One region of the Bradyrhizobium sp. B120 genome, then DNA from elsewhere that is predicted to be linked to it. Evidence: predicted binding sites of a transcription regulator. Region 1 holds the regulator's gene; each other region holds the start of a gene.
What was found. The regulator LexA, encoded in region 1, represses DNA repair genes until DNA is damaged. The targets are predictions, from matches to a motif close to TGTTCNNNNTGTGTTCNG.
Positions count from the first base shown of each region.

Region 2: the regulator LexA is predicted to act here: its motif matches at 6,119-6,136, upstream of ACOIX3_RS19695 (single-stranded DNA-binding protein).
Region 3: the regulator LexA is predicted to act here: its motif matches at 1,204-1,221, upstream of uvrA (excinuclease ABC subunit UvrA).
Region 4: the regulator LexA is predicted to act here: its motif matches at 2,790-2,807, upstream of recA (recombinase RecA).

Region 1 is NZ_CP185242.1:4,684,178-4,692,045, forward strand. Features, by position in the region: gene ACOIX3_RS21405 (HAD family hydrolase) at 426-1,058, shown strand; gene glp (gephyrin-like molybdotransferase Glp) at 1,078-2,289, shown strand; gene lexA (transcriptional repressor LexA) at 2,533-3,237, shown strand; gene ACOIX3_RS21420 (hypothetical protein) at 3,494-3,922, shown strand; gene ACOIX3_RS21425 (hypothetical protein) at 4,068-4,295, shown strand; gene ACOIX3_RS21430 (ComEC/Rec2 family competence protein) at 4,292-6,577, opposite strand; gene ACOIX3_RS21435 (L-2-amino-thiazoline-4-carboxylic acid hydrolase) at 6,685-7,161, opposite strand; gene ACOIX3_RS21440 (LysR family transcriptional regulator) at 7,302-7,868, shown strand, end outside.
Region 2 is NZ_CP185242.1:4,331,774-4,339,641, reverse strand. Features, by position in the region: gene ACOIX3_RS19720 (hypothetical protein) at 1-189, opposite strand, end outside; gene ACOIX3_RS19715 (transglutaminase-like domain-containing protein) at 186-995, opposite strand; gene ACOIX3_RS19710 (hypothetical protein) at 1,257-1,436, shown strand; gene gyrA (DNA gyrase subunit A) at 1,838-4,564, opposite strand; gene ACOIX3_RS19700 (DUF2306 domain-containing protein) at 4,800-5,198, opposite strand; gene ACOIX3_RS19695 (single-stranded DNA-binding protein) at 5,457-5,951, opposite strand; gene ACOIX3_RS19690 (outer membrane protein) at 6,398-7,144, shown strand; gene ACOIX3_RS19685 (outer membrane protein) at 7,395-7,868, shown strand, end outside.
Region 3 is NZ_CP185242.1:4,323,791-4,331,658, reverse strand. Features, by position in the region: gene ACOIX3_RS19685 (outer membrane protein) at 1-167, shown strand, start outside; gene ACOIX3_RS19680 (outer membrane protein) at 433-1,062, shown strand; gene uvrA (excinuclease ABC subunit UvrA) at 1,308-4,283, shown strand; gene ACOIX3_RS19670 (VOC family protein) at 4,569-4,937, opposite strand; gene ACOIX3_RS19665 (PRC-barrel domain-containing protein) at 5,114-5,446, opposite strand; gene ACOIX3_RS19660 (RNA 2'-phosphotransferase) at 5,549-6,088, opposite strand; gene ACOIX3_RS19655 (cytochrome D1 domain-containing protein) at 6,204-7,142, opposite strand; gene ACOIX3_RS19650 (SRPBCC family protein) at 7,284-7,823, opposite strand.
Region 4 is NZ_CP185242.1:5,633,040-5,640,907, reverse strand. Features, by position in the region: gene ACOIX3_RS26210 (amidase) at 1-222, opposite strand, end outside; gene ACOIX3_RS26205 (hypothetical protein) at 219-545, opposite strand; gene ACOIX3_RS26200 (hypothetical protein) at 636-944, shown strand; gene ACOIX3_RS26195 (hypothetical protein) at 1,141-1,371, shown strand; gene ACOIX3_RS26190 (hypothetical protein) at 1,403-1,609, opposite strand; gene recA (recombinase RecA) at 2,911-3,999, shown strand; gene ACOIX3_RS26180 (hypothetical protein) at 4,158-4,907, shown strand; gene ACOIX3_RS26175 (hypothetical protein) at 4,904-5,137, shown strand; gene ACOIX3_RS26170 (hypothetical protein) at 5,155-6,141, shown strand; gene ACOIX3_RS26165 (hypothetical protein) at 6,337-7,227, shown strand; gene ACOIX3_RS26160 (acyl-CoA thioesterase) at 7,260-7,691, opposite strand.

The DNA.
Region 1 (7,868 bases):
GTGAAGTCGTGTGGTCCTGACGCCCTAGCGGCAGGTGTCTTTTCACGGATCGTGCAACAAATTCGGTGTCGTCCCGGCCTTGAGCCGGGACCCATAACCACCGAAGGTGATCGTTGCGCGACGCTGGGGCCACGGCCCTCTTTAACAACACGCCCCAGTGGTTATGGGTCCCTGCTTTCGCAGGGACGACGGGATGCAGGCCGCGCCACACATTCGGTGTCGTCCTGGCGAAAGCCAGGACGACGATTGGGGAGATCTCGAGTTCGTCTCTATCACCGTCACCCTGAGAAGCGCGGAATTGAAAGTTTGGCGTGGCCGTGAGCCTGCTTTCGCAGGGACGACACCCCGCCACCGTCGTCGCATGCCTGCCGCACAAATCGGGGACATTGCCGCCCGCCCGCAATTCTCGTACACGGTTTCACGCAATGACCTCGCAACTCTCTCCCGATTCCGTCGACGTGCTGCTGTTCGATATCGGCCGCGTCGTGCTCGACATCGACTTCGAGAAGGTGATGGCGCACTGGGCGCAGCATGCCGGCTGCGCGCCGGCCGACCTCGCCACGCGATTTGTCGTCGACGACAGCTTCAAGCATCACGAGATCGGCCGGATCGACGACGCGGCGTTCTTCGCAAATCTGCGCCGGACGCTCGGCATCGACATCACCGATGCGCAGTTCCTCGAAGGCTGGAATGCGATCTTCACCGGCGAGATGCCGGGCATCGCCCCCCTGCTCGCGACCGCCGCGAAGCGGATGCCGCTCTACGCCTTCTCCAACACCAATCCGGCCCACGTCGCGCATTTCTCGGTCATCCATGCCGAGCTGCTCAGCCATTTCCGCACCGTCTTCCTGTCCTCGACGATCGGCCATCGGAAACCCGACGCCGAGGCCTACGATCATGTGGTAAAAGCCATCGGCGTGCCGGCGTCGCGGATCCTGTTCTTCGACGACCTGGCCGCCAACATCGAGGGCGCGCGGGCGCGCGGCCTTCATGCCATCCACGTGACATCGACGGATGACGTGGCGCGGGCTCTGACTGCACTTGGTATTGAACATTAGGATTGAAGGAGCTCCGAGCGTGGCCCTGATGCCGGTTGCCGATGCCCTGTCCGCCGTCCTCGCCGGCGCCGAACCGCTGCCGGAGGAGATGGTGGCGCTCGATGCCGCCTACCACCGCACCCTGGCGCGCGACCTCGCCGCGCTGCGCACCCAGCCGCCGCAGCCGATGTCGGCGATGGACGGCTATGCCGTGCGCGCGGCCGACGCCGGTGATCTGACGGTCCGGCTCAAGGTGATCGGCGAAGTCGCCGCCGGCCGGCCGTTCGAGCGCACGGTCGGCGCCGGCGAAGCGGTGCGGATCTTCACCGGCGGCGTGATCCCTAATGGCGCCGACGCCGTCATCATCCAGGAAGACACCGCCGTCGACGGCGACCACATCACGATCACCGAGCCAGCTGCCGCCGGACGGCACATCCGCCCGGCCGGCGTCGACTTCCGTGAAGGCGACGTGCTGCTCGCCGCCGGCAGCCGCCTCTCCGATCGCGCGCTGTCACTGGCGGCCGCCATGAACTATCCGGACCTCGCGGTGCACCGTCGTCCGAAGGTCGCGGTGCTGGCGACCGGCGACGAGCTGGTGATGCCGGGCGCGACGCCCGGGCCCGGCCAGATCGTCTATTCCAACGGTTACGCGCTGCGGGCACTGGCGCGCGCCGAGGGCGCCGAGACCGTCGATCTCGGGGTTGCCGCCGACACGGTGGAAGCCACCACCGCCGGCATCCGCCGGGCGCGCGAGACCGGTGCCGACATCCTGATCACGACCGGCGGCGCCTCGGTCGGCGACCACGACCTGGTCAAGCAGTCGCTGGAGGCCGAGGGCGTTCAGATGGCGTTCTGGCGGATTGCGATGCGACCCGGCAAGCCGATGATGCATGGCCGGCTCGGCGCAATGCGGGTGATCGGCCTGCCCGGCAATCCGGTGTCCTCCTATGTCTGCGCCTTCCTGTTTCTGGTGCCGTTGATTCGGGCACTGAGCGGCCGAAAAGCTGTTCGTCATCGCCGCGAGAGCGCATTGCTCGGCCGCGACCTCGCCGCCAACGACCAGCGCGAGGACTATCTGCGCGCACGCATCGAGGCGCGCGAGGACGGCACGCTGATCGCAACGCCGGTCACACAGCAGGACTCGTCGCTGCTCGGGAATCTCGCTGCGGCACGGGCACTTCTCGTGCGTCCGCCGTTTGCGCCTGCCGCCGTCAAAGGCAGCGAATGCGAGATCCTGACACTGCCCGAGTGACGGCGCAGACCGCATCGCTTGAGCGCTCGCCGGATGCGTTCACCGGAAATTAAGTGGTTGCGGAACACATATCGAACATATAGTGTCCGTTCATGATTTGTTTCGAGTACTGGTGTGTACAAATGGGAGGCCGCGAGGGAGCGCTTGTGATGAGCACCGTGCTCCTGAGGTCAGGCCCCGCCTGCAGGCCTACCTGAAGAGTCTCGGAATCGAACGACGCTACCAACCGGGGGAATACTCGAGATGCTCACGCGCAAACAGTACGAACTTCTGCGTTTCATCAATGAACGTCTGAAAGAGGCCGGCGTACCGCCCTCGTTCGACGAGATGAAGGATGCGCTCGACCTGCGCTCGAAGTCCGGAATCCACCGCCTGATCACTGCGCTGGAAGAGCGCGGATTCATCCGCCGCCTGCCCAACCGCGCCCGCGCCATCGAAGTCATCAAGCTGCCCGAACTCTCGGCTGGCGGCGGCAACGGCCGCCGCGGCTTCACGCCGAGCGTCATCGAAGGCACCCTCGGCAAGCGCACCAGCTCGCCGCCGATCGCCGAGGACGACGGCAACCGTCCGGTCGCGGTCCCCGTGATGGGCCGGATCGCCGCCGGTACGCCGATCGAGGCGCTGCAGACCCGCAGCCACACCATCAGCGTACCGCCCGACATGCTCGGCTCCGGCGAGCACTATGCGCTGGAAGTGCGCGGCGACTCGATGGTCGATGCCGGCATCCTCGACGGCGACATGGCGCTGATCCAGCGCAACGACGTCGCCAACACCGGCGACATCGTGGTGGCGCTGATCGACGAGGAGGAAGCCACCCTGAAGCGCTTCCGCCGCCGCGGCGCATCGATCGCGCTGGAGCCGGCCAATACCGCCTATGAAGTGCGCATCCTGCCGCCGAACCGGGTCCGCATCCAGGGCAAGCTGATCGGCCTCTATCGCAAATACTGAATTTCAAATACTTGCGGCGGCGGGGAACGAGCAACACATCGGATCGTTCCTTGAATGATAGCGCAACGTGCTGTTTGCCCGATGCGCTCCGATACCTCTCACGCAGCGTCGCGTGTTTGTGATCGGGAGCGTTGGGCGACCAGTCGTACAATCGCCCAGAAACGAGGAGACACTCGTTCGCTATCGTCCACTCTGGTAGAGGCCCTATGCCTCAAGGAGAGGCACGGGTCGCTACCTCGATTAGAGGAGCCATCCGATGTGTGACTATAGTCTGCACGCCGTGGCGTCGCGCCCCGCCATTGTTGGAGAGACGCTGATCACCACGACTTTCCGCGGCACGTCGACCCGCGGCTTTGCTTCGGAGACCGATCCCACTGTCGCGGTCTGCATGCTGCCGGGCACCGAGCTCGCTTTCGCCGAGAACGTTCGCTACGACAGCCGCTGGATCTGGACCAAGACGATGAACTTCCGCGTCGGCGTGTTCAACGAAGTCGAGCCCGACGTTCCCGATCGCCATCATGACGCGGTCGAATTCCCCGACGGCAGCCATGTGCTGGTGACCCAGCTGGTCGAGGGACAACGCGTCAGCGTGCTGCAATTGCCGGCACTGCATCCGCCGGTCGAGCAGAAGCCGAAGGTGGTGGAGCGGCGGCCCTCCGCATTTGCGTCGCTGTTTTTGGGTTGAACGCATCGTCGCCGCGGAATGAGCTGTCCGGCGGCGGATGACCTAAGCGATTTCGAGCGACCCCGGACGCCGGGTTCCGGGGCGCAGCTGGAGAATTGCGTCGACACGCGCCTTGGCGCATCATCGGGCACGGAGGACGTGCGTGGTGGTCGACAAGGTCACATGGCAAAAGGCTGGACGCGTCACGGAGCCGGGCCGCTACATGTTCCGGTTCGGCTGGCTGACGGTGACGGCTGACGACCTGAAGGTCTGGGAGCAATTCCCCGAGGCTTCCTTCACCCTCGTCAAGAAGCCCGACGCCGGCCCTGACTCCGACGAATACCATCTCGGCCTGTTCGAGCTGCCGACCGGGCCCTCGCCCGACAACGGTTAATCATCGCCCTGCAAATCGGTTTCGGCCGGCGTCGCGTCGACGGCGGGCCGCGGAGCGGTCGCGGGCGTGCGCAGCGTGGTCTCACTCTCGCCGTCGCCGGGGACCGCCGGTGACCACGGCCGGTCGATCCCGCCGGGCTTGACCGCATCGATCACGTAGCCGTCCCTGATGCGCCGCAGCACCAGCGCGCCGTGGCGCCGCAACCGCTCGGCATCGATCACCGAGGCCGCGCAATCCTTCGGCGCCGGTCGCGCGCTCACGATCAGCACCGCACGCTCGCAGTCGTCGGCCAGCGCCTCGGGCCGGCTCGCCAGCGCGACGAAGGCGCCGCCGGGACCCTGCGTCACGCAGCCGCTCGGATCGCAGGAGACGCCCTCGCCGAGCGACGAGTCCGTCGCAGTCCGCGCGTCGGCATCCGCCGCCAGCCACTCCTTGACGAGGAATGCGTCCTTCGCGCTGTGCATCAGATGCAGCCGGCCGTCGCCGCCCCGCACCGCAACGTTGCGACCGTCGGCTGAGACCAGCACGTCCGGCTGCGGCACCCGCACCGCCCAGACCGAGGCCACCACCAGCAGCACGGCACCCGACCAACGCAGCGGCGTCCGCAACAGCCCGAGCAGGATGAGGCCCGCGCTTGCCACGACCATCGGCCCGATTCCGAACGCCGCCATCCGGCCGACCGCGCCCGGCAGCGCGGCGACCCATTGCGTCACCAGGATCATCCAGTCGATGCCGAACCCCATGATCGCCCAGAACACGCCGTCGAAGCCGAACGGCATGGCGAGCAGCCCGAGCAGGCCGGCCGGCATCACGACCGCCGACACCACCGGCATCGCCGCAAGGTTCGCCAGCAGCCCGTAGGGCGTCACGCGGTGGAAATGGAACGCGGCGTAGGGCGTCGTCGCGAGCCCGGCGACCAGCGAGGCCAGCATCAGCATCGTGAGCTCGCGCCCGCCCCACAGCGCTACCCGTGCGGTCGCCGAATGATCTGGTGACGCCAGCAGGTTCGGCAGCCCGATCTGCACCAGCGCCACCAGCCCGAGCGTCGCCGCAAACGACATCTGGAAGCTCGGATGCACCAGTGCCTCCGGCGCGATCGCGAGCACGATCAGCGCCGCCACCGCCAGCGTGCGGAAGGTGATCGCGCGGCGGTCGACGATGACCGCGATCAGCACCACGGCCGTCATGAAGAACGATCGCTGGGTCGCGACCTCCGCCCCCGACAGCAGGAGGTAGAACGCCGCCGCGACGAGCGCGGCCGCCGCCGCCCATTTCTTGATCGGGTGCCCGGCCGTCAGCGCCGGAAACAGCGCAAGCAACGCGCGGATCGTGAAGAACACGACACCCGCGACCACCGCCATGTGATAGCCGGAGATCGACAGCACATGGCCGAGCCCCGAGATGAACATCGCGTCGTTGACCGGCGTCGTGATCGCATCGCGCCGGCCGGTGAGCAGTGCCGTTGCGATCGCGCGCTGGTCGCCGTCCAGCGTGGTGCGGATCCGCGCGTCGATGGCATCGCGCAGCCACTGCATGAAGGCGGCATAGCGCAACGCAAGGCCACCAGTTGCCGGCGGCTCCCTGGTCCTCACCGCGCCCATCACGAAACCGGATGCGCCGATCCCCTGGAAATAGAGGTCGCGGCCGAAATCATAGGAGCCCGGACGCTGCGGCCCGAGCGGCGGCATCAGCCGCGCCTTCAATTCGACGAAACTGCCGACGTCGGGCGCGGTGCCCTTCTTCACCGAGAGCCTGACGCGCTCGAGTTTTGGCGCCTCGCGCTGGCTTTCCATCGTGACGACGCGCAGCACGAAGCGGTCGGTCTTCTCTCTGACGTCGCGCGTCTCGACAAAACCGGTCAGCGCCACGGAATATATCGGGCGCGCCAGCACGCCATGGGCGATCCGCGCGGTCTTCCATGTCGCCGTCGCAAAGCCCGCGGCAACCGCGGCCAGCATCACCACGGCGGCAAACACCCGATGCCGCCGCAGCAGCAGTGCCAGCAGGCAGAGCGCGATCGCGACTGACGCCGCGACGGACAAGACCGGCTCGTGCTCGGCCGCGAAATAGAACGCAATCCCGGTGCCGAATGCCACCGGCACCCACGGCAACAGCCGCCCGGCCCCCGTCTCCGCGCGCACCCATTGCCGCAATGTCTCGACGAGCGGCCGCCAGATGCTGGTGCGCACCGGAACGTAGCCACCGACCGGCGCAGCCGCGCGCGGCGGCCAAGTCCCCGCGTAGCCGCGTCTGCCGCCCGGCGTCGTGCCCTGCTCCGCCATTCCGCTTGCGATCCCTGCCGGGCCACAAAGCTAGCGGAAGCCCCCGTCGGCCGCCTAGCGGAACACAACCGGAACACGAAGGTATCCGGCAGCACGCGCTGCGGCTACTACGGGGTCCTGCGAAAGCGGAAATCACAGCACGAAGCCCCCTCCATCAAGGTCTGGGAACGGGAGAGCTGCAGGCCGTCGTCGAAGCCCGCGAGCATGGCATGGTCGCGCTTGCAGTGAACCTCGTAGCCGATGTCGGCGAGGCCGAGATCCTTGTAGAACTCGGCATAGCCGCAGCGCTTCACATTGAAAGCAAACTGTTGCTCCGACTGGTCCAGGATCTGGACCTCCATGGCGCCACCGGCCGCCCACAATTCATCTACAATCCGCCTCAACGACCCGATGCCCTGTCCATAGGTGGAGGCCCATGTTGCGCCATCCTCGGCCGCGAGCCGGCGTATCGTGGCATCGACGAGCTCCCGCGTGGCATCGTCGCCGAGCTTGTCGCGCAGCGTCTGGATGAAGGGGATCAGAACGCGGCCCTCGATCTTGCGCCGCTGCAAATGACTGATGGCCACGTCGTGAGTGTTGGGCATGGATGCTCTCCCTGGCAGAAACCGGTCGGGCTATTTCTGCGCGAGTGGACCGGCCGGATCAAACCAATCCTCCTTGCCCGTTGACTTAGAAAATCTATCCCTGAAAACTGCGGCTCCATAGACCCTGAGAAGTGCCGACAATGAGCTACCGTCTTCCTCCCCTGAACGGACTACGCGCCTTCGAGACGTCCGCGCGGCATTTGAGCTTCAAGCGCGCGGCCGACGAATTGTGCGTGACGCCCGGCGCGGTCAGCCAGCAGGTCAAGGCGCTGGAGACCGCGTTGGGGATCGCGCTGTTCCGGCGGCTGCCGCGCGGATTGCTGCTGACGACCGCCGGCGAAGAGTACCTGCCGTCGATCAGCCGCGCCTTCCGTGAGATATCGCACGCGACGCATCGTACAGCGCCCGCGCTTCGCGGCAGGCGGCTTCGGCTCGGCGTTGCACCAGCCATCCTGTCAAGGAAGTGCCCTGCGATCCAAAGCTTGACGCGGCAGGATCAACGGCAAATGCGCGTCACTCTCTCCGCGACCGGCGATCTCGGCGAACTGATCGACGGCAGGCTCGACGCCTTGCTGCGATCCACCACGCGATCGCATCCGGGGCTGCACCTCGAGCAGATTGAACTTCGCTCGCCGAAGGGCATGACCGTGCCGGCCACCCTGCTCACGCTGCCGGGATTGGCCGGCTGCCTGGAGCACCGGGCGCTC
Region 2 (7,868 bases), 350 kb from region 1:
TTCGCCCGCCGCGAGACGACGAACGCCGGATGCGGTCAGGCCGAGTTCACCGAGCCGTCTGACTGCGTAGCCGAGACCGACAAGGCGCTCCCCGTGCAACTGGGGAATCTCCCGTTGCGCTTCGCCCTTGCCGACCTCGACCAGGGAGGCGAACTCTTGCGAGCTGAGGACTTGGGGATCATCCGTCATGAAGCGGCCTCGTCGGTCCAGACCTTGAACGAGATCAGCGTGTTTGGCCCAAACGTCTGGGTAATCGGAACGTCGGAGGCATCCCGTCCCTGTGCGATCAGAACCCGGCCGATCCTCGGCACGTTGTTGCGCGGATCGAACATATGCCAGCGGCCGCCGAGATAGGCCTCGAACCAGCCGGCGAAATCGCCAGCCGCCCAAGGCAGCGGGGTGCCGATGTCGCTGAGATAGCCGGTGCAATAGCGCGCCGGAATGTTCATGCAGCGGCAGAAGGCAATCGCGAGATGCGCGTAGTCGCGGCACACGCCCTTGCCTTCGTCGAACACCTCCCGCGCCGTCTTGGTGGCCCGGGCGTGCTCGTAGCCGAAAGCGATGTGGCGATGGACGAAGTCGCAAATGGCCTGGACCCGCGGCCAGCCCGGCGGCGTGCCCTCGAACAGCTTCCACGCGATTTCTGAAAGCCGGTCGGTCTCGCAATAGCGGCTGCCCAGCAGATAGACCAGCGTGTCCGCCGGCAAGTCCTCGACCGCGTGCTGGCCGGCCGAAGCAAACACCGGATCAGGCGCGCCGCTGTCGCGCACGACGCCGTCGGCCGCCAGGCGCATCGGACCGGCCGGCGCAACGATACGGCTGCACCAATTGCCGAACCCGTCGCGATACGGCGTGATCGGCACCGCGGGGGTGGTGGTCAGGTGGTCGGGGACGATGATATCGGACGCGCGCGTGAAATGCGTGCCCAGCACCATGATCATGGGCGTCGGCTGGGGGAACTCGTAGTGCATTTCGAATCCGACGCGAAGCTTCATTCGAAATACATTCCCTGTTTGTCCTATCGACATGGCGACGATGCGGTCGAATACAAGGTACGATCTGCCTGATCGGACAAATACCCGTATAGCGCGAGAAAGTGCTGGCTATTTGCAGCAATCGCGCGCAGGAACGACGACGCTTGCCGGCTGGCGCGGCTTGCCAGCGCGAGGCGAACCCGACGAATGTTCCAGTCGGATGGTTGAAAGCCTCCCCCGTGCGTTCGAGACAGACTCAAACGCACTCACCGAAAGACCTTCATGCAAAATCTCTCGCCTCGTCACGTCAAGATTGAAGAGTCCGTGCGCCTCGGCGTGACGTCAGGTTGGTATTCCACAAAAGTCAGCGGAACATTCGTGACCGGCCCGCACGACACCGAAGCCGATTGCCTGCGCAAGATCGCCGAGATCAATCCTCCCCCGCCGAGGAAGAAGAAATAACTCCTGCGCGACCAGATTGGGCGCGCTCGCAAGCGAGCCAACCAAGACGCATGTCGGCAAGATGGCCAAACAAACCCGCGTTCGCCTCCTGGAGGTTATCGTGAGTGCGCAGAAAGAGCCCACTCGCTGGAAATGGCATGTTTCCGAAGGCGATTTGGAGCTCGTGCACGGCTACGCGACGTCACGCGAAACAGCGCAACGAGACGGCGATAGCGTTCTGTTCAAAATGCTGTCTGCCCCCCAGGCGCCCTGAACGGGGCGCCCTTCGAACAGAGACGCACGTTCTCGAATCTCGGCCAAACGACGCGAAGGCGCGGCCCGAAACGCACAGGCAATCAGGCATCAACCTGGTGGGGCCCCAACCTCGAGCCGCATGCAACGAACCACGTTCGGGAACGGCCCTACTCGCCGTTCCCGTTCGCGCCGTTCTCTTCCTCCGGAATGTGCTCGACCGAGACCACATGCTCGTCCTCGGCGGTATCGAACACGATCACGCCCTGGGTCGAGCGGCCGGCGACGCGGATGTCGGCCACCGGGCAACGGATCAGCTGCCCCTTGTCGGTGACCAGCATGATCTGGTCGGCGTCCTCGACCGGGAACGACGCCACCAGGTTGCCGTTGCGGTTGTTGACGCTCATCGCGACGATGCCTTTGCCGCCGCGGCCGGTGGTGCGGTACTCGTAGGACGAGGTCCGCTTGCCGAAGCCGTTGACGGAGACGGTGAGCACCACCTGCTCGGCCGCCGACAGCTCGGCGTAGCGCTCCTGCGACAGCTGGATCGCGTTCGTCATCTCCTCGCCCTCGGCATCCGTGGGCTCCTCGGCCGTCGCCTCGCCGGCCACCGCACGGCGCATCTTCAGGTAGGCTGAGCGCTCGTCCGAGGTGGTCTCGACATGGCGCAGGATCGCCAGCGAGATCAGCTTGTCGGCCTCGGCCAGCGCGATGCCGCGCACGCCCATCGAGGTGCGGCCGGTGAAGACGCGCACATCGGTGACCGGGAAGCGGATGCACTGCCCGCCGGCGGCGGTCAGCAGCACGTCGTCGCGCTCGGTGCAGATCTGCACGTCGACGATCGCCTCGCCCTCGCCGAGCTTCATGGCGATGATGCCGGAGCGGCGGACGTCGACGAAATCGGACAGCTTGTTGCGGCGAACGGTGCCGCTGGTGGTCGCGAACATCACGTCGAGATTGCCCCAGGAGGATTCATCCTCCGGCAGCGGCATGATGGTGGTGATGCGCTCGCCCTGCTCCAGCGGCAGGATGTTGATCAGCGCCTTGCCGCGCGCGTTGGGAGCCGCCATCGGCAGCCGCCAGACCTTCTCCTTGTAGACCTGGCCGCGCGACGAGAAGAACAGCACCGGCGTGTGGGTCGAGGCCACGAACAGCCGCGAGACGAAATCCTCGTCGCGGGTCTGCATGCCGGCGCGGCCCTTGCCGCCGCGGCGCTGCGCCCGGTAGGTCGACAGCGGCACGCGCTTGACGTAGCCCGCATGCGACACGGTGACGACCATGTCCTCGCGCTGGATCAGGTCCTCGTCCTCGACCTCGCCTTCCTGCTCGATGATCACGGTCTTGCGCGGGGTGGCGAACTGCTGCTTCACCTCGGCGAGCTCGGTCTTGACGATGCCCTGCACGCGGGCACGCGAGCGCAGGATGTCGAGATAGTCGGCGATCTCGGCCGCGAGCTTGTCGAGCTCCTCGGATATTTCGTCCCGCCCCAGTGCGGTCAGGCGCTGCAGCCGGAGATCGAGGATGGCCCTGGCCTGCTCCATCGACAGCCGGAGCGTGCCGTCATCGTTGATGCGATGCCGGGGATCGTCGATCAGCGTGATCATCGCCTCGACGTCGCGCGCCGGCCAGTCGCGCGACATCAGGGCCTCGCGCGCGGTGTTCGGATCGGGCGAGGTTCGGATGACACGGATCATCTCATCGATGTTGGCGACGGCGATCGCAAGGCCGACCAAAATGTGGGCGCGATCACGGGCCTTGCCGAGCAGGAACTTGGTCCGCCGGGTCACCACCTGCTCGCGGAACGCGACGAAGATGGTGAGCAGGTCCTTCAGATTCATCGTCTGCGGACGGCCGGAATCCAGCGCCAGGATGTTGGCTGGGAAATTCGTCTGCAGCGGCGTGAACCGGTAGAGCTGGTTCAGCACCACGTCGGGCACCGCTTCGCGCTTCAGCTCGATGACGACGCGATAGCCGTCACGATCGGACTCGTCGCGCAGGTCGCCGATGCCCTCGATCTTCTTCTCTTTGACGAGATCGGCGATGCGCTCGACCATCGTCGCCTTGTTCACCTGATAGGGAATCTCGGTGATGATGATCGCTTCGCGATCCTTCCTGATGGTGTCGATCGCCACCTTGCCGCGCATCACGATCGAGCCGCGGCCGAGATGGTAGGCCGAGCGGATGCCCTGGCGGCCCAGGATGATGCCGCCGGTCGGGAAGTCCGGTCCGGGAATGATGTCGATCAACTCGTCGATCGTGAGCGCCGGATTGTCGATCAGCGCCACGCAGGCGTCGACGACCTCGCCGAGATTGTGCGGCGGGATGTTGGTCGCCATGCCGACGGCGATGCCGCCGGCGCCATTGACCAGGAGGTTCGGGAAGCGGGCCGGCAGAACCGCCGGCTCCTTCTCCGAGTTGTCGTAGTTCGGCTGGAAATCGACGGTGTCCATGTCGATGTCGGCCAGAACGGCAAGCGCCGCCTTGGTCAGCCGTGCCTCGGTATATCGATAGGCCGCCGGCGGGTCGCCGTCGACCGAGCCGAAATTGCCCTGGCCGTCGATCAGCGGCACGCGCAGCGAGAAGTCCTGCGCCATGCGGACCATCGCGTCGTAAATCGACTGGTCGCCATGCGGATGATATTTACCGATCACGTCGCCGACGACGCGCGCGGACTTCACGTATTTCTTGTCCGGCGTGTGTCCCTGCTCATGCATCGAATAGAGGATGCGCCGGTGCACCGGCTTGAGCCCGTCGCGCGCATCGGGCAACGCACGGGACACGATCACGCTCATCGCGTAATCGAGGTAGGACTTCTTCATCTCGTCGAGAATGGAAACGGGACGAATATCTGAGGGCACCGGCGGCTCGCCGGGCTTGTCGTCTTCGGGTTCGGACAAAGGGGAAATCCGGTCAGTTCTGCTAGGGAATCATATAGACCATCAGGGGCCTGATAACCACCCTTGCGCGGCTCCGGCAAGCCGTTTTTCCCTTCGTTTTTTCATGTACTTACGGGCTTGTTTGCGGCTTCGGCCGCGGCTTGGCCCGGGAAGCGAATCGTGAGCGGCGAATTGCGCATGGAACACGGGTTCCCGGTACGTTATTCGCCGCTCACCATTCGCGATTTCGCTTCCCTCAGTGCCCGAACACCACTGCGTGCATGATCCGCCCGGGCACGAAGGTGAACAGGCCGGCAATCACCAGCGCGCCGAAGAAAATGCCGATCATCGTGAACTTGTGACGGCGGACGTTGTGGCTCCGCGCGGCCGTCACGCCGAGCACCAGCATGACCAGCGAGAAGATCGACAGCAGGTGGATCGGACTCCACGGGCCCACCAGCTGGATCTGGTGGATCCAGAACGAGCTCCCGGCGACGACCAGCATCAGGATCACCCAGATCCAGCCCAGCGTCCGGTGCGGCAGCGTGCCCTTCGGTGCGGCGAGCTGGATGGAGCCGAGCACGAACGCAGCCATCGCGGCAAAGGCATGGAGCGGGATCGCAGGCGCAGCGTCGAGCAATGGCGCGAGGCTCATGATGGCAGCCCTCGAGTGAAGCTCACGGCGAGGCGTCACTCGCCGCAGGCCAATGTAAATATCATTCACATTAGCCTGTGTCAAAGTCTGAGGAACTCGCGCGATCCACCGGATGTTAGTGAAATATGATCAGATGGATATGAGGTTATCCTCATAATCCACACAAGAACCCACCCTTGCCGCATTATACCGCCGCTCCGGGAAATGAATCTTCACCGGAACGGCGCCTGACGGAATCGTCGAAACCGCGGCTGGCGGTCAGAACGGGATGTCGTCGTCCATGTCGCTGTTGCGGCTGCCGCCGCCGGCGGCGACCGCACGGCGCGGTGCCGAGCTGACCGGACCGGACGAGCCGAAATCGCTGCCGCCGCCATCATCGGCGAAGCTGCCGCCTCCGCCGCCCCGCCCGTCGAGCATGGTGAGGTTGGAGTTGAAGCCCTGCAGCACCACCTCGGTCGAGTACTTCTCGACGCCGCTCTGGTCGGTCCATTTGCGGGTCTGCAACTGACCCTCGATGTACACCTTGGCGCCCTTCTTCAGGTACTGCTCGGCGACCTTGCAGAGGCCCTCGTTGAAGATCACGACGCGGTGCCACTCGGTCTTTTCCTTGCGCTCGCCGGTGCCCTTGTCGCGCCAGGTTTCCGAGGTGGCGATGGAAAGATTGGCGATCGGACGGCCGTCCTGCGTCCGCCGGATCTCCGGATCCTTGCCGAGGTTTCCAACCAGGATCACCTTGTTCACGCTTCCCGCCATCGCATCATCTCCACTCAAAAACCGGGCGCCGGACATCGGCCGCCACTCTCAACCATCGCCACTTACTTGCAGGCGTCGCGAATGACCTATACGGCCGGTGCCGGCTCGATGCCCTCGCCGTCGCGCGGTTATCCACGATATTCAAGATATAGCATTGAAGCCGACACCGTTCCAGTTTTGTTCGCCACAACCAGCCGTAGAAGCGGCCGATGGCGATGGCGCGGCCGCCGATTTCGCTGCCGGTCACCAGCGGGCTCCGACGCCTTATGAAAATGTAAGTTAAATCAACGCCTTGCTTTGTCGACACTTCTTCCCCGAGTGTTGCATTTGGGAGACGGCGCTTCCGGTTGAATCAGGATATAGGTACCAGCCATCAGACGGGCGCTCGCGTCTGAGATCGCGCTTCGGGACCTTTGGAAGCCGATGGGGAAGCTGGGGGTTTGATTATGAAGAAGTTTTTGCTCGCTACGGTTGTCCTGATTGCGTTCGCTGCGCCGGCCGCGGCCGCCGATCTTGCTGCGCGCCCCTACACCAAGGCGCCGCCGCCGATGATCGCCGCCGTCTATGACTGGAGCGGCTTCTACATCGGCGCCAACGGCGGCTGGGGCTCGAGCCACAATTGCTGGGACCAGATCCCGGGCGGCATCCTGCTCGGCTCGGATGGTTGCCATGATGCGACCGGCGGCGTTGCCGGTGGCCAGATCGGCTATCGCTGGCAGTCGGGCACCTGGGTGTTCGGCCTCGAAGCGCAGGGCGACTGGGCTGACCTGAAGGGCAGCAACAACAGCGCGATCTTCCCGGGCCTGTTCACCAACCAGACCAAGATCGACGCGTTCGGCCTGTTCACCGGCCAGATCGGCTACGCCGTCAACAACGTGCTGCTCTACGCCAAGGGCGGTGCGGCGCTGACCGACAACCGCTTCAGCACCTACTTCACGCCGACCGGCGTGCTTGCCGGCCGCACGAGCGACACCCGCTGGGGCGGCACCATCGGCGCCGGCATCGAAGTCGGCTTCGCGCCGAACTGGACCGCTGGTGTCGAGTACGACCACCTGTTCATGCAGGACAAGACCTACAACCTCACCACCCCGACCGGCGCGCTGTTCAGCAGCATCCGCGATCGCCAGGACGTCGACCTCGTCACCGTCCGCGTGAACTACAAGTGGGGTGGCCCGGTGGTTGCGCGCTACTGATCGCGCGACACGGATTTGATCCAGACGAAAGGCCGGCTTCACGCCGGCCTTTTTGTTTGCGTGGCCGCCTTGTTGCGCAGCCGAGCGCGCCGGGTCACCGCCACGAATCAAACGTGGTTAAATCTTAATAAATCGTAAAATATGCAATAAAATCAAAATGCTACTGGTGTTGCGGGCGCAACACGCTCGATTGCAACCTGGAATGGTAGCCTTGTCCCGCACTTGATCGATTCGAAGCGGGATGGATTCCATGAAGCAGCTTTGTGTTGCCGCAGCCGGCCTCGCCGCGCTGAGCGTTTCGTCCGTATCGGCGGCTGACCTCGCCGCACATTCCCCAACGCCGCAGGTTGTGACGCCCGCGACCAGCTGGAACGGCTTCTATCTCGGCGCCCAGGGCGGCGGCGGCTGGGGCACCAGCAACGAGACCTATCTCGGCGCACCGAACGATGCGGCGTTCATCGGCACCCAAACCTACAACACCAGCGGCGGCTTTTTCGGCGGCGTGATCGGCTACAATGTCCAGACCGGCCCCGTCGTGTTCGGCGTCGAAGGCGATTACCACTGGTCCGCCGTCAACGGCCGCTCCAGCGTGATCAATGTCGGACCGCCGAGCGTGCTCGACAGCTACACCACCGAGCTGCGCAGCTTCGGCGACATCAAGGGCCGGCTCGGCTACGCCGACGGTGCCACGCTGTGGTTCGCGAGCGGCGGCGCCGCGGTCGGC
Region 3 (7,868 bases), 360 kb from region 1:
CGGCCAAGCTCGAGTACAACTACATCGATCTCGGCAAGGTCGCGCCGATCCAGTACACGCCCGCGATCAACGATCGCTCGGAGTGGAAGGACACGTTCCACACCGTCAAGCTCGGCATCAATTACCACTTCAACCCGCCGAGCCCGGTCGTATCAGCGAAATACTGAGCTACCGGCGGTCGCACGCCGCACCTGCACAGCGAACACAAGAGCCGGCCCTGCGCCGGCTTTTTTCTTGCGGGCAAGCGCGCGCTCGCCGAGCCATTTTCCGTGCATTGTGGTTTCACGGATACACAACTTCCGAGATTTCTATGTAGAAACGCGCGAGCGTCACACGACACTGCTGTGACGTTCCCTTCAATGTTTGAAGGGACAACAAGAAAATGGGACTGGGACTTTGAAAATCAGGAATGTTTTGCTGGCATCGGCCGGCATGTTTGCCCTCAGCGCAATTGCACCGGCAATGGCCGCCGATATGGCGGCACGCGCGCCTTACGTGAAGGCTCCGCCGCCGGCCGCGATCTACAACTGGACCGGCTTCTACATCGGCGGCTTCGGTGGCTATGCCAGCGAGGACTCCGGCAACCCGAAGATGGAAGGCGGCTTCGGCGGCGGCACCATCGGCTACAATTGGCAGGCCGGCAACATCGTGTACGGCCTCGAGGCTGACGGCGCCTGGGCTGACGTCAATGCGTCCGCAACCGCTTTCGGCATCACCGCGACGAGCAAGATCGACTCGCTCGGCACCGCGCGCGGCCGCATCGGCTTCGCCGTCGACAAGGTGCTGTTCTACGGCACCGGCGGCTACGCCTGGGCCGACAACAAGCTCACCCTCAGCGCTGGCGGCGTGAGCGTCTCGCAGAGCAACTTCCACTCCGGCTGGACGGTCGGCGCCGGCATCGAGGCGTTCATCGCGCCGCAGTGGTCGATCAAGGGCGAGTACCTGTATCGCAGCCTCGGCGGCGAGACCTACTTCGGCATTCCGTCTGCCGACATCAACCTGCACACCGTGCAGTTCGGCGTGAACTATCACTTCGGCGGCCCGATCGTCGCCAAGTACTGAGCGAAAAACAGACCTCAGGGTCTCGGAAAGGCCGGCCTCGCGCCGGCCTTTTTGCGTCTGGGAACCGCATCCTGCTGACGGCTGCTGCCAACAGGCAAACTATCCGTTGATGGACGCGACTCAGCACTGGAAATTGTCGGCCGTTCTTCCTACGTTCCAGTCTTCTCACCCATCGGCGCAAGGTCCCGGCAGCACCGGCGATGCGCGCCCAAAAGGCGCCCGATCATGCGCCCGGAAATGTCGCTATGGATGAAGTGCTCAAGGCGAAGCGCCAACAGACCGCCGGCTCCTCATCGCGCGCCATCACGATCCGCGGCGCGCGCGAACACAATCTGAAGAACATCGACGTCGAGATTCCGCGCGACAAGCTCGTGGTGTTCACCGGCCTGTCCGGCTCCGGCAAGTCGTCGCTCGCGTTCGACACCATCTACGCCGAGGGTCAGCGCCGCTACGTCGAGTCGCTGTCGGCCTATGCGCGCCAGTTCCTTGAGATGATGCAAAAGCCCGATGTCGACCAGATCGACGGCCTGTCGCCGGCGATCTCGATCGAGCAGAAGACGACGTCGAAGAACCCGCGCTCCACCGTGGGCACCGTCACCGAGATCTACGACTACATGCGCCTGCTGTGGGCGCGCGTCGGCGTGCCCTATTCGCCGGCCACGGGCCTTCCGATCGAGAGCCAGATCGTCTCGCAGATGGTCGACCGCGTGCTGGCGCTGCCGGAAGGCACCCGCCTCTATCTGCTGGCGCCGGTCGTGCGTGGCCGCAAGGGCGAGTACAAGAAGGAGCTCGCCGAGTACCTCAAGAAGGGCTTTCAGCGCGTCAAGATCGACGGCACCTTCCATGAGCTATCGGAGGTGCCCGCGCTCGACAAGAAATTCCCGCACGACATCGACGTCGTGGTCGACCGCATCGTGGTGCGCCCCGACCTCTCCCAGCGCCTCGCGGAAAGCTTTGAGACTGCGCTGAAGCTCGCCGAGGGCCTCGCGGTGATCGAGTATGCCGATGCGCCGACGGCGGCACCGGCCGAGGACAAGAAGAAGACCGCGAAGATCCACGACAAGAGCGGCCCCGAGCGCATCCTGTTCTCGGAAAAGTTCGCCTGCCCGGTCTCCGGCTTCACGATCCCCGAGATCGAGCCGCGCCTGTTCTCGTTCAACAACCCCTATGGCGCGTGCCCGGCCTGCGGCGGCCTCGGCGTCGAGCAGCATATCGACGAAGACCTGGTCATCCCCGACAAGGAGCTGACCTTGCGCAAGGGCGCGATCGCACCCTGGGCGAAGTCGTCCTCGCCCTATTACATCCAGACACTGACGGCGCTCGGCAAGCACTACAAATTCACGCTCGATACCAAGTGGAAGGACCTCACCAAGAAGGTGCAGGCCGCGCTGCTGCACGGCTCCGGCGACGACGAGATCAAGTTCTCCTATGAGGACGGCGTCCGCTCCTACGACACCAAGAAACCGTTCGAGGGCGTCGTCACCAACATCAACCGCCGCTACCGCGAGACCGAGAGCGAATGGGCGCGCGAGGAGCTCGGCAAGTATTTCTCCGACGTGCCCTGCGCCGGCTGCAACGGCTATCGGCTGAAGCCGGAGGCGCTGTGCGTCAAGATCGGCGGCAAGCATATCGGCGAGATCTCCGAGCTCTCGGTGAGGCGCGCCGGCGAGTGGTTCGAGACCGTGCCGGAAGCGCTGAATGCGCAGCAGAACGAGATCGCCGCGCGCATCCTGAAGGAAATCCGCGAGCGCCTGACCTTCCTGCTCGACGTCGGCCTCAACTACCTGACGCTGTCGCGATCGTCGGGCACGCTGTCCGGCGGCGAGAGCCAGCGCATCCGCCTGGCCTCGCAGATCGGCTCGGGCCTGACCGGCGTGCTCTACGTGCTGGACGAGCCGTCGATCGGCCTGCACCAGCGCGACAACGCCCGCCTGCTCGACACGCTGAAGCGGCTTCGCGACCTCGGCAATACCGTGGTCGTGGTCGAGCATGACGAGGACGCCATCCGCCTCGCCGACTACGTGCTCGATATCGGTCCCGGCGCCGGCATGCATGGCGGCCACATCGTCGCCGAGGGCACGCCCGACCAGATCATGCGCAACCCGAACTCGCTGACCGGCAAATACCTGACCGGCGAGCTTTCGGTCCCGGTGCCCGACCGGCGGCCGCCGAACCACCGGCGCACCATCAAGGTCATCAACGCCCGTGGCAACAATCTGAAGAACGTCTCGGCTGAGATCCCGCTCGGCCTGTTCACCTGCGTGACCGGCGTCTCCGGTGGCGGCAAGTCGACCTTGCTGATCGACACGCTCTACAAGTCGATCGCGCGCAAGCTGAACAATGCCAGCGAAGGCGCCGCCCCGCACGACCGCATCGAGGGCCTCGAGCACATCGACAAGATCATCGACATCGACCAGTCGCCGATCGGCCGCACCCCGCGTTCGAACCCCGCGACCTATACAGGCGCCTTCACGCCGATCCGCGAATGGTTCGCAGGCCTGCCCGAGGCGAAGGCGCGCGGCTACGAGCCCGGGCGCTTCTCCTTCAACGTCAAGGGCGGCCGCTGCGAGGCCTGCCAGGGCGACGGCGTCATCAAGATCGAGATGCACTTCCTGCCCGACGTCTACGTCACCTGCGACACCTGCAAGGGCAAGCGCTACAACCGCGAGACCCTCGAGGTGCTGTTCAAGGGCAAGAGCATCGCCGACGTGCTCGACATGACCGTCGAGGAAGCCGCCGAGTTCTTCAAGGCGGTGCCGCGCGTGCGCGAGACCTTCCAGACCCTGCACCGCGTCGGCCTCGACTACATCCATGTCGGCCAGCAGGCCACCACGCTGTCCGGCGGCGAGGCCCAGCGCGTCAAGCTCGCCAAGGAGCTGTCAAAGCGCGCCACCGGCCGCACGCTCTACATCCTGGACGAGCCGACCACCGGCCTGCACTTCCACGACGTCGCCAAGCTGCTCGAGGTGCTGCACGAGTTGGTCGCCCAGGGCAACACGGTGGTGGTGATCGAGCACAATCTCGAAGTCATCAAGACCGCCGACTGGGTGATCGACCTCGGCCCCGAAGGCGGCGACGGCGGCGGCGAGATCGTCGCCTGGGGCCCGCCGGAGGACATCGTGAAAGCGCCGAGGAGCTATACAGGCAAGTTTTTGGCGCCGGTGCTCAAGAAGGCGAACAGCAAGCCGCGGAAGAGCTCAGCGAGCGAGGCGGCGGAGTAGCAGGAGTGCCTCTGTACACATATGTCGCGAGCTACCGAGGGTCGACGTGTGCCGTGCAGGGCAGCTACAGCAACTACAAGGGCTTTGCACCACAGGCGCTTGCGCAGATTCCGGATGGTGCGCTTCCAGGGCTGACCCCAGCCATACGAAAAGACTTGGCCAAGGCTTGGGGCGAGTGGGAGCAGATGCCGGAATTATCGCGGGTATGGCGGATCAGCTTTAAGGTAGGCGATCACGAGATGGTCGTGCACGCGGTCGAAACCAAATCCGAGCCCAGCTCACGTCCTATCTCCCGCCGTAGGTGGCGATCTGCCAGACGTTTGCCCAGGAATCCCGGACCATCGCGCGCCTGTCGCTATAAGGCGTATCCGCAGGGGCCTCGATCGATTCGGCGCCGGCCGCGAGCGCCCGCCGATAGGTCTCGTCCGTGTTCTCGACATACACATAGAGAAAGGCCGGCATGGCCTCGCGGACGCCTCCGCCGTCGCTGATCAGGATGATCGAGTCTCCGATGCGAATTTCCGTTGGCGCTCCCGACCGGACTTCGCCTTTCGCATCAAAAACGTCTCTCAGGAATTCGGCCAGGCCGGTGAGGTCGCGCGTAACAATACGCGGTATGACGGAAGGCCAGCCGGCGGGCTTGAATTGGGGCATGGGTCTGCCTTGACTAAGCAACGATGATACGCCGCTGATGAAAGCTACCAGAAATGCAGGAGCAAGTAGCCCGGATGAGCGAAGCGATATCCGGGACTGTGGGCAGAACAAGTGGATGGCTCCCGCATGTCGCTTCGCTCATGCGGGCTACAACAACTGTCCCCTTCACCTCCGCGCTACACCGCCCAATAATTCGGGTGCGTATAGGCGTGCGAGCGGTCGCCCCAGTCGAATTCGTCGCCGTCGAACTCGGATGGGCCGGTGCGCAGATCGTCCAGCGTCACCTCGGCCTCGAAGGCCTGGCGCACGGGATCGAATTTCAAGGCCGTCCATTTGACCGGATAGTGGTGGTGGCTGCTGAGCACGCCACCGGTCTTGATCACGGCGTAGGCTACCGTTCCGCTCACCTTGTCGAGCATCAGCCGCTCGATCGATCCGAGCTTTGAGCCATCGCGCCCGAACACGCAGACATGCTCGACGCGGTCGCTGGGCACCAAGGTGTGATGCATGGCATCCTCCCTGTCTTCCCTTGTTCGCTGAGATTATAGCACCGGCGCATGCCGATGTGCAGAGGTCGTCGTGCGGATTGGCGAAGCGTCATCCGCCCTCCGTCACTGCCCGAGAAACTGCGGCGGCACGTGGTCGGTCAGCCATACGCCATTGTCCGCCCGGTAAAACTTGAATCCCTTCCCGTGCATCGCGCCTGCATCGACCTTGAAAATATGGGGCTTGCCGTGACGTTGACCGACGCGCAGGGCTGTCGCTTCATCAGCGGACAGATGCACTTGCTGGCGTGCCTGCGGCTTCAGGCCTTCCACCAGGATCGCGTCGACAAACCGCGTCGCGGTCCCGTGATACAGGATCGACAGCGGCTGTTGCGGCGGCAAGCCAAGCTCCACTGATATCGAATGCCCCTGCGCGGCGCGGATATCGCGGCCATCGGCCGAGATCGAAAACCGCTTCTTGTCGCTGGTCGCGACGACATCGAGCAGGTCGGCGCGGCTAAACCTCGTTCCGGCCGCGTTGGCTTTTTCAACCAGCTCATCGATGTTGACCCAGCCGTCAGCACTGAGCGTCAAGCCGATCTCATCGGGCTTGTGCCGCAGCACGAAGCTCAAGAACTTGCTGAGCTGGATTTGATCGACCGGCATCGGGTGGGTTCCTGTCCGGCTGCCTTATACCCAAGGCCAATCGTGACGAGCAAGTCACCCGGCAAGCGAAGCAATCGTAGGGTGGCCAGCCCACCCTGCGCACCTTGCCTCGCACCTACTCCGTCCGTCTCAGAAACGCCCCGAACGCCCGCGGGCCGTCGCCGACCTTGACCTCGCCGATCACTTTCAACTCGCTGGCATCGATCACGCTCAGCGTGTTGCTCTCCCAGTTGGCGACCACGATCCGCTTGCCGTCGGCGGTCGCCTCGATGCCCTCGGGGTAATCGCCGACGGTGATCCGCTTCACGGGCTGCAAGGTCGCGAGGTCGAACACGCTGACCTTGCCGTCATACTGGTCGGTGACGAAGCCGCGGCCCTGCGCCAGCGCCACGGCATAGGGGCGCAGGCCGACCTGGACGCGGCCGATCTCGCGCGCGGTCGCAATGTCGATTACCGAGACGTCGTTGGAGCCGACATTGGCAGTGTAGGCGCGCTTGCCTTCGGCATCGATGGTGACACCGAACGGACGGGTCCCGACCTTGACGATCCCTCGCCGCTCGTGCGCGGAAATGTCTGTGATCGACACGCTGTCGTCGTCGCGGTCGGCGGAGAGCAGCAGCCGCCCGTCCGGCGTCACGGCAAGCCCCGACGGCGAGGCACCGACCGCGAGACTGGCGACGACACGCTGCTCTTTGGTATCGATCTCCCGCACCGCGGCAGCGTACCAGTCGGCGACATAGACGGTTGCGCCGTCGGGCGCCACCGCGATGCCGAGCGGCCCGCCGCCGACGTCGACCCGGCCGACCACCTTTCGCGCCGACGCGTCGACCACCGTGACCGCCTTGGCATCGGGGCTCGTCACATAGGCGAAGCGGCCGTCGTTGCTGACGGCAACACCCGCGGGCTTGCCGCCGATCGCGATGGTCGCAACCGGGTTCGAGGTCGAAAGATCGACCACCGTGAGATCGTCGCTGAGCTGGTTGGTGACAAAGGCCTCCTCGGCGCGCGCGCCACTGAGACCGGCGAGCAGCGCCAGCAGCGCGATCGCGCGCATGCTCAGGGGCCCCACACAAGCGACTGGATCAACGTCATTGCGAGCGAAGCGAAGCAATCCACAGCGCCGCAGAACGGAAACATGGATTGCTTCGTCGCTGACGCTCCTCGCAAGGACGGACCGGTAAGGGTTCACGCCCTCTCAGCTTCCGCTCTCGATCTTCTTCTTCAGCGCCGCCAGCCCGCCCCGGTAGAGCTCGCTCACCGCCTTCACCGCGGCCTCGTCGTTCAGCTCCGGCGGCGGATCGTTGTTCGGAAAGCCGCGATAGAACGCGCCGGCCCATTCCAGCTTCGCCTTGCCGCCGGGGGCCGGCGACACCGACAGCGTCGAGGAGTAATTGGTGACGGGCAGCACCTTCACGTCGACAGCCGTGATCCGGTACGAATAGCTCATCATCTCGGGCTCGTATTTGTAGAGCTCCTCGTCGATGGTAATGCCGGGCGCCAGTGTCAGCCGTCGCGTGGCGCCGATCTCGTTGCCCTTCTCGCCCTCGGTCTTGGCGATACCGGCAAGCCAGCTCATGTCCTGGAAATTGCCGATCACCGCCCACACCTTGGCCTGCGGCGCGTCGATCTCGATGGATTCCCGTACCTTCTGGCGGGTCGGCCCATGGGCCCAGGCGGCCCCCAAGACGGCCAATGCCACCACCACCACGCCGGCCTTCGCGATCGTCAACCTCATCCCTGGTCTCTCCCGATGTCTGTCGGTCATGCGCCGCCTGGCGCA
Region 4 (7,868 bases), 950 kb from region 1:
GCCGGCGAACGGCCCGTTGAGATCGGCGCCGTCGCGCGCGGGATCGGCGATCACGTCGTCGAACAGCTCGACCATGCCGGAGAGCGCGGGATCGACCTTGGCTGCGGCGGCGGCAGCCTGCGCCGCCAGCTCCCGCGGCGTCAGCTCGCCGTTCCGGACGCGCTCGGCGAGCGCCGTTCCGTCGTGCCGCGTCCATTCGTCCCAGCTCATCGCCAAAGTCATGTCGTCGATTCCTTTTCTGCTTTGTTGCGCAGTGTAGTTTGGGGGGCCGCCCGGTCAAACCATCGCGCGGACGTTGCGCCGGCGTTGTGCTCGGGCGCGCCGGCGCTGCTGTCCGACGCGCTCGCGCGGCGTTGCAAGCACCGTGCCCGGCTTGAAAATGCCCCAGTTTTGGCGCCCAAATGCCCCTCGTCAGTGGTGGGGGCGTCCATGTTCCGCAGGTTGGTATTGCTGGGCGGCGTGATCGCGATCGGGCTTGCGCTCGGCAGTTGCACGCGATGCGGGCCGATCTGGGACGACTGGACGCAGTCGCCGAAATCCTGCAAGTCAGACCACCTCTAGGGCAGGGGCGGGCGCGCTTGGCGGCGGCTTTCTTGGGGTGATATACCGCTGACGAAAATGCAGGGAGCGTTCTTATGAGAGTTTTGGGCGCAGTTGCGGTTGCGGTGCTGCTGTCGGCACCGGCCTATGCGCAAATGCCGAACGTCAATCTGATGCCTGAGGTCAAGACCAAGACCCAAGATGAGAAGGATCAGGATGCGATCAACGACCGGGCCTACAAGAACTCGCTGAGCAAGATTCCGGATGCCAAGGGATCGGCCGATCCCTGGGGCGCGGTGCGCAGCGATGCGCCGCCCAAGGCGGCGGCCCATCCTCCCGCCAAGCCGAAGACCAAGACCGGAAGCTCCGCGCAGCCCGGAGGCTCCGCGCAGCGCAGCCAGTAAGCCCCGTTCGGGGCGGCTTCGTCCGCTTCCTGCAGACTCGGATTTTGCCGGCGTCCCCCTATATTGGGGGCGTCGTCAGTTGGAGCGTTTTCGAGCGAAGTGGATACCGGTTCGCGGGAAGAAAACGCGTCAAAACTAGAATCTAGAGCCCGGTTCCGATTCAATCGGAACGGGGCTCTATTCCGGAGTTGCGGCAATGGTGTTTCGTCCGCGCGATCTCGCCAGCCGGATGGCCGCACGGCGCAAGCCGGATGACGGCTATCTGCGCGAGACCTTCAGCCTGCCGCGCGACCAGGCCCGCCTGCGGGCGCGCGACTTTCTCAAGCGCTACCCGAAGGCCGCCTATATGAGCGCGGTCGAGAGCTGGCGCGAGCTGCCCGGCGGCGACATCGAGTTCACGATGCGGCGGCTGGCAAGCGCGGACTGAAGCCTTGCCGGCTTGCCGGACAGGCTGCGCCTCAATCCTGATCGCGGTGTCCGCGGGTCCGTCCGAGCCCGAGATTGTTCAGCTCGCGGTCGATCCGCAGCTGCACGCGGCGGATCGCTAACAGGTCGAGTTTGGCTTCGGTCTTGCCCGTAAAGACCCGATCGCCGATCTGGAAACGCCATTTCCAGACGCCGGGCATGAGCTGCGTGACGCTGAATTCGACGCCCTTGTGAATCATCTGGAACGGTTCCGCGAATGAATGGCGGTCGTCGATATTTAAATCAAAGGTTGTACTAATGATTAACACCCGTCAAAGGATGGAGTGAATCGTCGCGCCCGTTTGGGCGTCGTTGCGGATCCCGAAGTGGATCCGTTCGCCGGCAGCGTCGCCTTGCCTCGCGATGCGCAATCGGTGCGTCGGCCGGACAAGTCAATGTTACGAACACTGCCGGAACCCGAGTCTTCCCGTGAACGCTACGTAGTTTTTTTGGGCGTCAGGAGGGGTACCAAGGTAGTATGCAGATTGTGCCAATGGTGATCCGGCGTCGCCAAATCCTTCGGCGACTCGTTGATTATCCGATGCAGCCGAGACGAAGGTCGCGGCGCCTGCTCGCGGAACTTTGTTCTGCCCCGGAGAACTACGGATCGCGCCGCGCCGCAGGCCAGACGCTTCGACAACGGCTCCCGTCGGCGCACTCGGATCCGCCCGGTTTCATTTGGGCTGATGCCTGACAGCACAACGCCGCCCGCTTGAAATGCTTGCGGACGGCGCTGGCCCTAGCCCCAGGACGGTGTGCAAAATCCTGATAGCTGGAAGCCTATACAATTTGTGCCACGGGACATGTCCCAAATTGGCTATCACGGCGATCAATCCGGACCGCGTTGCCTCGGCGCCTCACCGCGTTGCCGTCGCCGATGGTGCTGACGCTACGCGGAAGCGGGCCGTTCGATTCGCGAGCGAGGAGGCGGCCTCTAAGGCTAGAATTAGATGACAATCGCCAGAATGACGGCGTTCTACGTTGGGGCAACCGCGCTAATGGGAGCGCTCGGATTCGTATCTTCGGCAATATATTTGTCGGTTCTTAGCTCGTGCACTGGCGACGCGGAATGCATCGGGACTGAGGCAACTTTCTTGGTATACGCCCTACCACTCGCTATCCCCGGCGCTCTCCTGGCATTCGTCGGTCGCAGGTCCTTTCCGTCCGCCTCTAAATCCGCCGAGCGGGACGACCCCGAGCAAGGAACGGATGGCGTCCAATCGAAATTTATAAGCCCAGAACGGTGAATAGGCCTTCTCGGTAGTCCTACTGAGAACATTGGCTAAGCTATGGTTTCCGTTCGCTTAATCGGAATCAGGACACTCTAGAATTCAAACTAAGACACAGGGGCTTAAACGCGGACCACGCTGACACGCCGAAAAGAACATATTGCGAACACAGAACAAACGTGGTACGAGGTTCCTATCAACAAACGCGTTCCGCCTGATCGCATCGCCCGTTTTCCCGCTAGCGAATCCCCGCCATAAGGAGCACATCCCAAATGTCCGCTACTGCACTGCGTATCGTCGAAGGATCCTCCATGGACAAGTCCAAGGCCCTCTCAGCCGCGCTCTCCCAGATCGAGCGTCAGTTCGGCAAGGGCTCGGTGATGAAGCTCGGCAAGAACGACCGTTCGATGGATGTCGAGACGGTGTCCTCGGGATCGCTGGGGCTCGACATTGCGCTCGGCGTCGGCGGTCTGCCGAAGGGACGTGTCGTCGAGATCTACGGGCCGGAATCGTCGGGCAAGACCACGCTGGCGCTGCACACCGTGGCGGAAGGCCAGAAGAAGGGCGGCATCTGCGCCTTCATCGACGCCGAACACGCGCTCGACCCGGTCTATGCGCGCAAGCTCGGCGTCAACATCGACGAACTCCTGATCTCGCAGCCCGACACCGGCGAGCAGGCGCTGGAGATTTGCGACACACTGGTGCGTTCCGGTGCGGTCGACGTGCTGGTGATCGATTCGGTTGCGGCGCTGGTGCCGAAGGCCGAGCTCGAGGGCGAGATGGGCGATGCGCTGCCGGGCCTGCAGGCGCGCCTGATGAGCCAGGCACTGCGCAAGCTCACCGCCTCGATCAACAAATCCCACACCATGGTGATCTTCATCAACCAGATCCGCATGAAGATCGGCGTGATGTACGGCTCGCCGGAGACCACGACCGGCGGCAACGCGCTGAAATTTTATGCTTCCGTCCGTCTCGACATCCGCCGCATCGGCGCGATCAAGGAGCGCGACGAGGTGGTCGGCAACACCACCCGCGTCAAGGTGGTGAAGAACAAGCTGGCACCGCCGTTCAAGCAGGTCGAGTTCGACATCATGTACGGCGAGGGCGTCTCCAAGATGGGCGAAATCCTCGACCTCGGCGTCAAGGCCGGCATCGTCGAGAAGTCGGGCGCCTGGTTCTCCTATGACAGCCAGCGGCTCGGCCAGGGACGCGAGAACTCCAAGGCGTTCCTGAAGGCGAATCCCGACATCACCGCCAAGATCGAAGCTGCGATCCGCCAGAACTCCGGCCTGATCGCCGAGCAGATCCTTGCCGGTACGCCCGAGCGCGACGCCGAGGGCGAAGAGCCCGCCGAGGAGTAAGCCTCAAGCATGATCCGGAAAAGTGCGAAGCGGTTTTCCGAAAAGATCATGCTCGAACGATCAAATCATTTCGCTGCAAGCGGGCGCTGAGGACGTTGAGTTGCCGACGTCTTCGGCGCCCGTTTGGTTTTGTAGCCGGTGTTCGGTGAGTTGAAGCGGTGAAGCGCCTGATCTTGGGTAATCCATCCGGGCTCGACCTGAAACGCGCAGGTCTGGGCGACGCGGTGCTTCCGCTTTCATTTCGCTTCGCCTGGGGCGTGCTGCCTTCGTCACAAGAGCTGGCGGCCTATTTCGGCGTGCGAGCGGGCCAGAAGCCGGGGAATCATTGGTCGGATTGGATTTCCCCGTCCGCGAAGCGCGCGACTTGGAAGGACCTCGCGTTCAACGATTATTGCCAGTCGTTCGACATCATCGAATTGTGGTTTGACCCTGATCCAAACGATCAGCTGCAGTTGATCTGGGTGCTCGACCAGTTTCATGCTCAGCCGGACATGTTAGCAAAGCTGAAATTGCGTCTCGTCGGCTTCAGCCTGCTAACGATGGACCCGGCATGGCGCGGTTGGAACGAGGTCCCGCTGGCTAGCATCCGAGCTGTGGATATCGAGACCGCAAGCATGTGCTGGCAGGCGTATCGGGCGACAACTCCGCAGACGTGTTTCGATGTGGTGCACCGCAACCTGAGTGCGTTTCCCTTGCTGAGGCCGGCGCTGCTTGATCTGCTTCGTGAGCTGCCATGGAGCAGATCGGGACTAGGCGCGACCGAGATGCGACTGCTGGAGCTGATCGCGGCGGGATTCATGGGGACCAACGCGCTATTCTACCTCCGCGGCTTCGCCAGCGCGGCGTCTTCAACGACATGGAAATCGGCAGGCTGCTCGAGGGCCTTGCGCATGGACCGCAGCCGGTGATCGCTGGGCTCAACGATGGCTTGCGCTCTATCGACCCGAACAATGCGAAAGGTCGCCTGGAGGCCTTCCGGCGAAGCCGCTTGTCGGTGACAGAGTTTGGCAAGGCGGTGCTCGCCTACAAGGCGGACTTCAGCGATCACAATCCGATCAATCGCTGGTGGGGCGGCACGCACCTCACCAACGACAACCTCTGGCGCTGGAGTCCGGCGGTGACTGGCCATAGCACGTAGTGGGAGCCTCGCGCATCGTGACAAGTTTGATCCTTGCGACAAGCGATCTCGCGAGCTACCGCCTGAGACAGGCGCGAAGGGCCGATATCGTCGTCGGTTTGAGACCGCGCTTCGTTTGGGGGAAAATGCCCTCATCAGCTGAGCTCGCGACCCTCCTGGAAGCGCGTTCCGAAAAGCATGTCCATTTCGACACGCACTGGCTCGACTTCGCCAGTTCGAGATGGACTGGCTCGATCGGTCGGGACGTCGGTCTTGTCGAGCTCTGCGAGCGTTGCGACAGCGTCGAGCTATGGGCTGATCCCCGGCCGAACGACCAGCTGGTGCTGGTCTGGTTGCTCGACGTGCTCCGTCCGCACCGGCATGTCGTAGCGAAGCTCAGTCTGGTCCAGACCGATGTCGAGATCGGCATATACCGAAGCGAGAGCTCGGCGAAATGGCGATTGCCGGCACTTGCGGTAACCGATGATCGGTTGGAATTGGCCAGTCGCGCCTGGAATGCCTATTGTGCTCCGACGCCCGAGCCTTGTTTCGACTTTCTCATGCAGGATCTGTCGGCGATACCGCAGTTGCGCGCGGCCCTCATTGCGCTGCTTGAAGAGCTTCCCGGGCAGGAAACCGGCCTCGCCGCGTCCGAGTTGTGGATGCTGGATCTCGTCGCCGAAGGCGAGGCAAGGCCACAAGTCCTTTCAAGCGAGTTGAACAGAGAACGCGGCGTGTTCGATTTTCAGGAAGCGGAGCTGATCCTGGACCGGCTCGCTTATTGTCCATCGCCGGTCCTGACCGGATTCCCCGCCGAGATCGAGGGGCCAGACGATGTGAAGGCCCGACGAGAACGGCTCCTGTACAGTCGGCTGTCGCTCACCGATTTCGGCCGCGAAGTGTCGGATCGCGAGCTCGACTTCAGCCAGTACAATTCGATCCATCGCTGGTGGGGCGGCGCCGAGCTGACCAATGACCGGCTGTGGCGCTGGGATGCCGAGAGCCGCACCCTGGTCGCTCCATAGGTCTACGCATTGGATCGAAGCCGGAGGCTCACAATGTGTCGTTCAGCAAGTTGGACCGATGAATCCCGTGATCGCGAATGAGCTGTTATGAGCCGACTCATCCTCACATTCACTGATAGCGGCGCTGGCGCGCTGAAGGTCGCACGGCTTGCCGATTGCGTTGTTGGCGTCGAGCTGCGGTTCGTTTGCGGAAGATTGCCGGCATCAAGCGAACTGGATGCCTTGTGCTCGCCGCGCGCGGCTTCGCACCGCGCCGGGGCTCACTGGCTGGACAATCTCACCGGCGGATTGCTCGAGGACGCACATCGTCAGGGTCTTGGATTGGTCGAATTTTGCGAGCGCTTCGATGCCGTCGATCTTTGGGTCGATCCCGATCCGAACTCACAACTGCAATTGATCTGGCTGCTGGATTATCTGCGCCCGTATGCGGACCTCACATCCAGGCTTGCGGTACTGCAGACGGATCAGGGCGTCGGCGAGCAGCGGCCGACCGAATTGGCCGCCTGGCAGTCGCGCCTCGCGCCCATCCGTGGCCATCATCTCGAAACCGCGAGCGACGCGTGGACCGCTTGGCGCGCTTCAACGCCGGAAAGCTGGTTCAATCTGCTGACTCGGGATCTGCGCGCGCTTCCGCAATTGCGCAATTCAGTCGTCGCGCTCCTAGAAGAGCTCCCCTCGCGTGGCTCCGGGCTCGGCGCAACGGAAATGCGAATGCTGGAGCTGCCGTCAGCGGGACAGGTCCATCCGTACGATCTGTTTCCCGGGCACGAGAAACCCAATCGTCGGCGGACTTTCGGTTATTGGGAGACGGGGGCCCTGCTGGACGGGCTGGCTCACTGTCCGGTGCCTGCCATCTCGGGCCTCGACGAGGGGCCGTTCGATCTTGACATGCACGAGGATCCCGACCGTCACCAACGCTACAAGCGAAGCCGTCTCGCGCTGACCGGCCTCGGCCAGGCGATCGTCGCCGGCTCCGGCGACTTTAGCGACTACAATCCGATCCATCGCTGGTGGGGTGGCACCGAATTGACCAACGACCGGCTGTGGCGCTGGGACGCCGGAAGCCGCACCTTGATCGCCCTGTGAGCTTGAAGCACGTGACGCCGGCAGGCGCCGCGTTACGCCAGCGCCTTTTCGCGGCTCGCGACCAGCGCGCGCAGGTCTTCGGTCACCGCGACCGATTGATGGGTCTTCTGGTCGGTCGCGACCCAGATGATCTCGCCGGTGGCGCGCAGGTCGTCGGAGCCCTTGGCGAAGATCGCGAGCGTGAGCACGATCGAGGAACGGCCGATCTTGGCGACCCGCACGCAGACCTCGATGTCCTCGTCGAACCGGATCGGCGCCTTGTATTCGACCACCGATTTCACGGTGTGAAAGTCGATGCCGGTCCGCGCGACCTCGCCGAGATAGTCGTAGCCGAGCGCGCGGAAATACTCTGTGATCGCGGTGTCGAAATAGGTCAGGTAATGGGCGTTGAACACCACGGCCTGGGCGTCGACCTCGGAGTAGCGAACGCGAAACGGGAAATGAAACCAGAATGCCTCGCGCATGTTTCCTCCTGCCGCAGGCAGCCCTTGCTATCGTTGGTCTCGCGTCCGCTTCGACCGGTGCAGGTCGCGGACGAGCGAAACGCCGAATTCTTTTCGCTGTAGATGACAGGTTGAGCCGGAGGGCTCAACCTGCGCCTTGATATCCGGGCAACGCAAGCGCGTCCCGAGACACGTCGC